Glaciimonas sp. PCH181: one gene and its partners. The protein of the gene in region 2 interacts with the protein of the main gene of each other region in a pairwise test. Links are inferred from orthologs where the notes say so. Each region holds a gene or a part of one and is shown on either strand. Other genes may lie near its edges. The genes, in order: odhB, lpdA and C7W93_RS12895.

Evidence for each region.
Region 1: the proteins of lpdA (region 2) and odhB interact in binary tests that used the Escherichia coli proteins (3 or more experiments, as listed by UniProt). The link is inferred for Glaciimonas sp. PCH181 from one-to-one orthologs.
Region 3: the proteins of lpdA (region 2) and C7W93_RS12895 interact in binary tests that used the Escherichia coli proteins (3 or more experiments, as listed by UniProt). The link is inferred for Glaciimonas sp. PCH181 from one-to-one orthologs.

The regions. Positions count from the first base shown.
Region 1 is NZ_PYFP01000001.1:757,356-760,493, forward strand. What follows is about bases 32-3,010. They hold odhB (2-oxoglutarate dehydrogenase complex dihydrolipoyllysine-residue succinyltransferase), read left to right. Parts: upstream 32-880; coding sequence 881-2,140; downstream 2,141-3,010. Other genes in these bases: C7W93_RS03340 (2-oxoglutarate dehydrogenase E1 component), read left to right, coding at 32-808; lpdA (dihydrolipoyl dehydrogenase), read left to right, coding at 2,380-3,010. Also shown: more of C7W93_RS03340, read left to right, coding at 1-31; more of lpdA, read left to right, coding at 3,011-3,138. UniProt on the Escherichia coli protein: E2 component of the 2-oxoglutarate dehydrogenase (OGDH) complex which catalyzes the second step in the conversion of 2-oxoglutarate to succinyl-CoA and CO(2).
Region 2 is NZ_PYFP01000001.1:2,471,103-2,474,151, reverse strand. The notes cover bases 104-2,993. They hold lpdA (dihydrolipoyl dehydrogenase), read left to right. Parts: upstream 104-608; coding sequence 609-2,378; downstream 2,379-2,993. Other genes in these bases: C7W93_RS11295 (LysE family translocator), read right to left, coding at 2,475-2,993; C7W93_RS11305 (MFS transporter), read left to right, coding at 104-435. Also shown: more of C7W93_RS11305, read left to right, coding at 1-103; more of C7W93_RS11295, read right to left, coding at 2,994-3,049. UniProt on the Escherichia coli protein: Lipoamide dehydrogenase is a component of the glycine cleavage system as well as of the alpha-ketoacid dehydrogenase complexes.
Region 3 is NZ_PYFP01000001.1:2,826,058-2,829,258, forward strand. What follows is about bases 32-3,073. They hold C7W93_RS12895 (UvrD-helicase domain-containing protein), read right to left. Parts: upstream 2,675-3,073; coding sequence 389-2,674; downstream 32-388. Other genes in these bases: C7W93_RS12890 (CsgG/HfaB family protein), read right to left, coding at 32-165; C7W93_RS12900 (MFS transporter), read left to right, coding at 2,851-3,073. Also shown: more of C7W93_RS12890, read right to left, coding at 1-31; more of C7W93_RS12900, read left to right, coding at 3,074-3,201. UniProt on the Escherichia coli protein: A helicase with DNA-dependent ATPase activity. Unwinds DNA duplexes with 3'-5' polarity. Translocates on single-stranded DNA with 3'-5' polarity. Initiates unwinding more efficiently from a nicked substrate than double-stranded DNA.

The DNA of each region.
Region 1 (3,138 bases), 1.7 Mb from region 2 along the record:
AGCAGAACCGAATACATTGACGATCTGGGAAGCGCAATTTGGTGACTTCGCCAACGGCGCGCAAGTCGTTATTGATCAATTCATAAGCTCCGGCGAAGTGAAATGGGGTCGTGCATCAGGCTTGGTCATGATGCTGCCGCATGGTTACGAAGGACAAGGACCAGAACATTCTTCAGCGCGTCTGGAGCGTTTCCTGCAACTTTGTGCCGACAACAACATGCAGGTCGTGCAACCAACTACTGCTGCGCAGATTTTCCATTTGCTGCGCCGTCAAATGATTCGCTTGTTCCGCAAGCCGCTTGTCATCATGACGCCGAAGTCGCTGCTGCGTAACAAAGATGCTGGTTCGCCATTGTCAGATTTTGCTAAAGGCTCTTTCCAGACTGTTATCGGTGAAGTTGATGACAAGATCGATGCTAAGAAGGTCAAGCGCGTTATCGCTTGCTCCGGCAAGATTTACTATGATTTGGTGAATGCACGTAAAGAACGCGGTCAAAGCGATGTGGCGATTATTCGTCTCGAGCAGTTGTATCCGTTCCCACACAAGGCATTTGCTGCTGAACTGAAGCAGTTCCCGAATTTCAGTGAATTGGTATGGGCGCAGGACGAGCCGCAAAATCAGGGCGCCTGGCTACAGATTCAGCACAATATTTTTGAAAATCTGGATGATGGTCAAAAGCTTGCTTATGCAGGCCGTCCAGCCAGCGCATCGCCTGCCGTGGGTTACTACGACAAGCATTACGCGCAACTAAAAACATTGTTAGACACTGCCTTTTCGAAGCTCAAAGGCTTTGTTCTTACCAAATAACTGAATACTGAACAAGGGCGTGCCACATTCAAATCATGGCACGCCTGCACCAACCCCAATACGGAGAATTTCATGGCACTTATAGAAGTTAAAGTCCCCCAATTATCAGAGTCCGTCGCAGAAGCGACATTGTTGCAGTGGCATAAAAAAGTTGGCGATCCAGTTGCGCGCGACGAGAACCTGATTGATATCGAAACAGATAAAGTTGTGCTTGAATTACCTGCGCCAAATGATGGCATAGTGGTACAAATTGTTGAAGCGGATGGCGCAACAGTCGTCGCTGGTCAGATCATCGCGATCATCGATACTGATGCTTCTGCAAAAGTCAGCCCAATGGAAGTGTCTGCAATACCTGTGCCGCAACCTGGTCATGCGACAACTCCTGTAGCAGCACCGGAATTGGTAAGTAATACTGCAGCCGGTATCGCTATGCCAGCAGCAGCTAAATTGTTGTCCGAGAATAATTTGAGCGCGACGCAAATCGCCGGCAGCGGTAAAGACGGTCGTGTTACTAAAGGTGATGTTCTAACTACCTTAGCAGCTAAACCTGCGGCACCAGCTGCAGCAGCACCTGTTGCTGCCAAGCCTGCATTGCAACAAGTTGCTGCTCCAAATAAAGCAAAACAAGAAGAGCGCCCGGAAGAACGCGTGCCGATGAGCCGTTTGCGCGCACGTATCGCTGAGCGTTTGATCCAATCGCAATCAACTAATGCAATCTTGACGACATTCAATGAAGTCAACATGCAACCGGTAATCGATCTGCGTACAAAGTACAAAGATAAATTTGAGAAAGAACACGGCGTTAAGCTTGGTTTCATGTCTTTCTTCGTGAAAGCCGCTGTTGCTGCCTTGAAGAAATATCCGATTGTGAATGCTTCTGTTGATGGTAATGACATTCTGTATCACGGTTATTTCGATATCGGTATTGCTGTCGGTTCGCCGCGTGGTCTGGTCGTTCCAGTGTTGCGTGACGTCGATCAAATGTCGATCGCTGAAATCGAAAAGAAAATCGGTGAATTTGGCGCCAAAGCACGTGACGGCAAGTTGACGATGGAAGATTTGACCGGCGGTACTTTCTCGATTTCTAACGGCGGAACGTTTGGTTCGATGCTGTCGACACCAATTATCAATCCACCGCAGTCAGCTATCTTGGGTGTGCATGCAACCAAAGACCGCGCAGTCGTTGAAAATGGTCAAATCGTGATTCGTCCAATGAACTATCTGGCGATGTCTTACGATCACCGTATCATTGACGGCCGTGAAGCTGTGTTGGCGTTGGTTGCCATGAAGGATGCGCTGGAAGATCCTGCACGCCTGCTATTGGACTTGTAATGTAGAAAATGCGCCGGATGCTAACAACTGCACTCCTTAATGGATGCGTGAAAGTGTCGGGCGCATTGCTTTACGTAAAACTTATTGTGCATGGCCGGTTAGATTGAATGTAATCGCGACTACATCCCGGAAGTTAGCCAAATAAGTAAGCAATAAGCAATCAAGTAAATACCGAATTTACCGGATGTAATGCGTGATGCTGCGAATTGAGCGGCGCCGCAAATAAACGAAGGAAAACTATGAGTAAGCAATTTGATGTCATCGTGATCGGTGGCGGTCCTGGTGGCTATATCGCGGCAATACGTGCTGCGCAGCTTGGTTTCAATACTGCCTGTATTGATGAGTGGAAAAATGCGAACGATGGCCCAGCGCCTGGCGGAACTTGCACCAATGTTGGTTGTATTCCATCCAAGGCACTTCTGCAATCGTCGGAGCATTTCGAGCATGCAGGCCATGCTTTCGCTGACCACGGTATCGATATCAAGGGGCTGAGCTTAAATCTGCCACAGATGTTGGCGCGGAAAAGTACGGTTATCAAGCAAAATAACGACGGTATCCTGTATTTACTGAAAAAGAATAAAGTCACGTTTTTCCATGGCCGCGGTTCTTTCGTCAAGGGCGACGCAGCAGGGTACGAGATCAAGGTTGCTGGTAAAACTGAAGAGTCCATCACCGGTAAGCACATTATTCTGGCAACTGGTTCCAACGCCCGTGAATTGCCCGGTGCGGCTTTCGATGAAAAGTTGATCTTGTCGAATACGGGTGCGCTGGCAATCGACACTGTACCAAAGACACTGGGCGTTATCGGTGCTGGCGTCATTGGCCTCGAAATGGGCAGCGTCTGGCGTCGTCTTGGTGCTGAAGTAACTGTGCTCGAAGCACTGCCAGCGTTTCTTGGCGCAGTAGATGACCAAATTGCTAAAGAAGCGGCTAAGCTATTCGCAAAACAAGGTTTGAGCATCAGTCTTGGTGTGAAAATCGGCGCGATTACAGCAGGC
Region 2 (3,049 bases):
ATCACTTTGGCCGGGTCTGCTGCGCATTTCCCTGTCATGCGCAAGCTGATGCTGGGCATGGGCGATGAATGCAAACTGGAAAGTCGGGAAGAAATTTTCGAGACCTTTTCGCGCATCCATACCATCCTCAAAGATCAATATTTCCTCAATACCAAAGAAGACGAAGACGATCCTTACGAGTCATCGCAAATCACCGCGCTGATCGCCAACCCTTTCGGGATTTTTGGCATTTACTCGTATCGTGAAGTGTTTAGCTTTGAGCGTTTTTGGGGAATAGGCAGCGGTCGTAATTTTGCGTTAGGCGGGATGTACGCGGTCTACGATCAAAATCTCAGCGCGCATCAGATTGCCGAGATTGGTGTCCAGGCTGGCGTGGAGTTCGACAAGAGTTCTGCTGCACCGATACGCATACACAGTTTTGCGATGCACCCTTAGTCGAATAAAGAAAATAGACCTGCGTAATATTGTCACAGCAAGGCATAACGCTGCTGCAAAACATTGCGCTAGCCCTGTAAATGATGTGCGAACATGCTCGGCTGAATACAGCGTAAACAGCGGAGCGACTATTACCACTCCCCCTGCGGGAAGATAAAAATGGAGCAAACCTTATGAGTATGGTCGAAGTCAAGGTCCCGGATATCGGCGACTTCAAGGAAGTCGAAATCATTGAGCTGTTGGTTAAAGTAGGCGACACAGTCAAAGTCGATCAGTCATTGATCACGGTTGAGTCCGACAAGGCCAGCATGGAAATTCCATCGAGCCATGCCGGTGTAGTTAAAGAAATCAAAGTCAAAGTTGGCGAAAAAATCGCTGAAGGTTCGATCATTCTGGCATTGGAAGCCGCTGGCGTGAGTGCTGCTCCTGCCGCTGCTCCTGCGGCAACACCGGCTGCGGTCGCACCAGCAGCACCGGTAGCAGCGCCTGCCGCAGCCAGTTTCTCCGGCAGTGCTGATATCGAATGCGATACCGTCGTTTTAGGCGCAGGGCCGGGCGGTTATACCGCTGCTTTCCGCGCTTCCGATTTAGGCCAAAAAGTCGTTTTGATTGAGCGTTATCCTGATCTTGGGGGTGTTTGTCTGAACGTTGGCTGTATTCCTTCCAAGGCATTGCTACACGCTGCCAAGGTGATTACAGAAGCCGAAGAAATGGCGCATTTTGGCGTCAAGATGTCTGCTCCGGAAATTGATATCAATGCGTTGCGCGGCTGGAAAGAAAGCATCATCAAAAAGCTGACCGGCGGTCTTACCGGTTTGTCGAAAGCCCGGAAAGTACAAATTGTGACCGGGAAGGGCGAATTTAGCTCGGCCAACACGATCGTTGTGCAGACCGCAGAGGGTGCAAAAGTCGTCGCGTTTAAAAATGCGATCATCGCCGCCGGATCATCGGTCGCTAAAATCCCAGGATTTCCTTACGACGATCCACGCCTGATCGACTCAACCGGCGCGTTGGAACTGCGTCAGATTCCAAAGACATTGCTGGTTATTGGCGGCGGGATTATTGGGCTGGAAATGGCCTGCGTCTACGATGCGCTCGGCTCTAAAGTCACAGTGGTGGAGTTTGCAGACGGTCTGATTCCTGCGGCTGACCGCGACATCGTCAAGCCACTTCAGAAGCGTATCGAAAAACGTTACGAAGCGATTTACCTGAAAACTAAAGTCACCAAACTGGAAGCGTTGCCTGAAGGATTGCGCGCGACATTTGAAGGCGCTGATGGTAATACTAAGGCCCCGACTGAGCCGCAATTGTTTGACATGGTATTAGTCGCAGTCGGTCGCCGCCCGAACGGCAAAGAAATCGCGGCTGAAAAGGCTGGCGTGATCGTCAATGATCGTGGCTTTATCCCGGCGGACAAACAACAGCGTACTAACGTCGCGCACATTTTTGCCATCGGCGACGTCTGCGGCGATCCAATGCTGGCGCATAAAGCGACCAACGAAGCCAAAGTGGCAGCCGAAGTTATCGGCGGTCACAAGGTTGCGTTCGACGCTATGACGATCCCTTCGGTAGCCTACACCGATCCAGAAATCGCCTGGATGGGATTGACCGAAACCGAGGCGAAAGCTAAAGGTATTCCGTTCGAAAAAGCCAATTTCCCATGGGCAGCCAGCGGCCGCGCATTGGCAATGGGCCGCGACGATGGCATGACTAAATTGTTGTGGGACCCAACTACCAAACGCATCATCGGCGCGGGTATCGTCGGCGTGAATGCCGGTGAATTACTGGCCGAAACCGTGCTGGCAATGGAAATGGGCGCTGACTTGGAAGATCTGGCCTTGACGATCCATGCGCATCCAACCTTGTCCGAGACGCCGATGTTTGCGGCTGAAATGGGCTTGGGTACGATTACTGATCTATTTATTCCGCCTAAGAAGAAGTAAACATTCATACGTAGCAGGTAAGTGAACATAAAAAGCGCAGCTATTTTTAGCTGCGCTTTTTTCATTTCGGAGAACGGTTGCGTAATGAGACGTACACTACGAAGGCGCTGGCATAAAAACTAAAGCTATACCAAGGCTCACTAAAGTAACGCCGATTATTCTATTGAGAGTTGATTGGGATTTCAGCATACGTAGGCGCAGTCGGGTATTCGAGAAGAATAGGGCTACCAGACTAAACCACAGGCCATGCGCAAAAGACATAAATAAGCCATATCCTATTTGTGCCGAAAGCGACGTATTTACGCCAACAACTTGCGTATAAACACTGACGACGAATAAGGTTGTTTTGGGATTGAATACATTGATCATGAAACCGGCTCTTAGCGAGCCGACTTTACTTGCTGGCGCTTTGGCAAGGGGATCGATGTCGATCACTGGGCGTGCGACAAAAGTTTTTCCCCCGATATAAACCAGATAAAGCGCCCCGACAATCTTGATCAGCGTAAATAAACCGGGCGAGTTGGTGATCAACAATCCGACGCCGAGCATGGTGTAAGTCACGTGCACTTGCACACCCAGTGCAATACCAATTGCGGCCAGCAGTCCGGCGTGGCGCCCATATAAATAACTATTTCTGGTCACTAAAGCAAAGTCTGCGCCGGGACTAATGA
Region 3 (3,201 bases), 350 kb from region 2 along the record:
GATTTTGCGTTTTAATGTTTTTGCAGCGGTTTCTACAACAATCTGTTGTTGTGCTTTTATTTGCTGCGCACGAGAATTCTGCGCTTCAACAGTTTGTGGTGGCGTGCTAATGACCGCGCAGCCAGCGACGACAAGTACCAACGTGGTTGGCACTATTTTTTTCACATTTATCACATTATTTCCTGGTGGCAATGCATTAAAAGCGGCGATGCTAGCATGTGCCTCAGAGGAAACACGCAATGCGGCCAACAGTTAAGGAATTTCCCTAGGTTCGTGTGCTAACGGCATGAAGAGATGGATAGGCGTCTAGCCCATCATCGGAGAACGGCGCTGTATTGCAGAAGAATCCACAGCGCCGTGTGCTACATTTTTACGAAAACAAACCGCGTTAAACCTTATCCAATTTAGCGATCGTCAAATCCAGCAGTTTCATTCCATGCTTACCAAAATTGATCTGCGCTCGGGCATTGTCGCCACCACCCTCGATATTCACGATCACGCCTTCACCGAATTTTTGATGGGCGACGTTTTCGCCGATACGCCAACCGATATCCTTTTTAGCAAATTTGTTGGCGATGTTATTGGCACCACTTTGCGGGGTATCGACCCATGCCGCTTTCGGATGCGCGAACCAGCTATGTTGCTGCGGCGGCACGATTTTTGGCGAAAGCCATTTCAGTGATTCTTCCGGCAACTCATCAAAAAACCGCGAACGCATGTTGTAACGGGTTTGCCCGTGCAACATCCGTGTTTGCGAAAAGCTCATGTACAAGCGCCGCTTGGCACGTGTAATGGCGACGTACATCAAACGCCGTTCTTCCTCAACACCAGCGTCTTCTTTTTGCGAATTTTCATGTGGAAACAGACCTTCTTCCAGACCGGTAATAAATACCGCATCGAACTCCAAACCTTTCGATGAATGGACCGTCATCAATTGCAAAGCGTCCTGTCCGGTTTTAGCTTGATTGTCCCCGGCCTCAAGCGAGGCGTGCGACAAGAATGCCGATAACGGTGACATGATGAGCGCCAACTGCGCATCCGCATCAATAATTTCGACGCCATCCGCCGTCGTGATTGACGCCGCCGCAAGCACATCCGCCTTAGGACCGAGCAGTGCAGGCGCGTCTAGCCCGAAGCCTTCTTCGCCCACGAACAGCGTCGCGGCATTCACCAATTGCTCCAGATTTTCGATGCGATCCGCACCTTCTCGTTCACTACGATAATGGGTAATCAAGCCGCTCAAATCGAGCATAATCTGCACCATCTCTGGCAACGGTAACTGTTGCGTCTCGAAACGTGCGCTCTCAATCAAATTAAGAAATCCGCTCAGCGACGTGCCAGCTTTTCCCGGGACATAGCGCACTGCCTCATACAACGAAACGCCATGCTGCTTAGCGGCATCCTGCAAGTGTTCAAGCGAACGCGCACCGATCCCGCGCGTCGGAAAATTCACGACGCGCAAGAATGCAGAGTCGTTATGCGGGTTATCCATCAGTTGCAAATAGGCGATGGCATGCTTCACTTCGGCACGCTCAAAATAGCGTTGGCCGCCGTACACACGATAAGGAATTCCGGCAGAAAATAACGCATGCTCGATCACCCGCGATTGCGCATTCGACCGATACAAAATCGCGATTTCGCTACGCGTCGCGCCCTCATTAATCAGGCTTTTTGCTTCTTCGATGATCCACTGCGCTTCAAGTAAATCGCTGGTCGATTCGTAAATTCGTACCGGCTCACCATGACCTGCATCCGTGCGTAAATTTTTACCCAGACGCTTGTTATTGTTGGCGATCAGCGTATTTGCAGAATCCAGAATATGGCCATGCGAGCGATAATTTTGTTCCAGCTTGATTAAATTCTGGACTTGGAATTCACGCTCGAAAGTGCTCATGTTGCCAACATTGGCACCACGAAATGCATAGATGCTTTGATCGTCATCGCCCACGGCAAAAACAGCACCGCCCTGTCCGGCCATCAATTTCAGCCATTTGTATTGCAGGTCATTAGTGTCCTGAAACTCATCCACCAGAATGTGTTTAAAACGGGCTTGATAATGCTCACGCAAGGGCTGGTTCCGCACCATTAATTCATAGGTGCGCAATAACAGCTCGGCAAAATCGACCACGCCTTCGCGCTGACATTGCTGATCGTACAACGCATACAACTCGACAAATTTACGGTTGTAATCATCGTTGGCTTCGACCTCGTTGGCGCGCAAACCCTGATCTTTCGCGCCATTGATGAAGTACATTAAATTGCGCGGTGGATATTTCTCGTCATCGATATTCAACGACTTGAGCAGGCGCTTGATCGCCGATAGCTGATCTTGCGAATCCAGAATCTGAAATGTCGAAATCAGACCCGCATCCTTATGGTGGGCGCGCAGCAGGCGATTGCAGAGTCCGTGAAAAGTCCCGATCCACATCCCGCGTGTATTAATCGGCAACATCGCAGACAACCGTACCATCAGTTCCTTGGCGGCCTTGTTGGTAAATGTTACAGCCAGCACGCCGGACGGTGAAACCTGCCCGGTTTGAATAAGCCATGCGATGCGGGTAATCAATACGCGTGTCTTGCCCGATCCGGCGCCAGCGAGAATCAAGGCGGGTTGTGCGGGCAAAGTTACTGCGGCGAGTTGTTCTGGATTGAGGTTCTGAAGGAGATTTTGCATCCTGCCATTATATGCCGCCGAAGCGCCGTTCCGATTATGGCAAGCAATGATTCCGGCTAAAGCGTAAAATAATGCACTGCATTATGGCCAACAGGCCCCCGGCATCATTCAATACTGATCAGCTTTGCGCGCTATCGGTTCATTCATCAATACATCACGTTGCTACCTTACCTATCATGTCCGAAGAAGCTCGCTCCAAAAGCGTTGCGCCATCCGCGTTAAAGCCGAATATTCAGCCTCTCTCGCAGAGCGAAGTTACTTTTCATATTCTCTCCACTTCATTTTTTACTTTTCTTTGTTATTTAAGCATCGGTTTGCCGTTAGCCGTATTGCCCGGTTATGTGCACGTCGATCTGGGCTACAGTTCTGTGATGGCCGGATTGGCGATCAGCGTGCAATATCTGGCAACGATGCTGAGCCGTCCACGTGCAGGGCGTATTGCAGATTCGGTCGGGCCTAAAACGTCGGTACTGTACGGGCTGATGGGCTGTGCGGCCAGTGGTGCAATTCTGATTATCGCTGCGCTA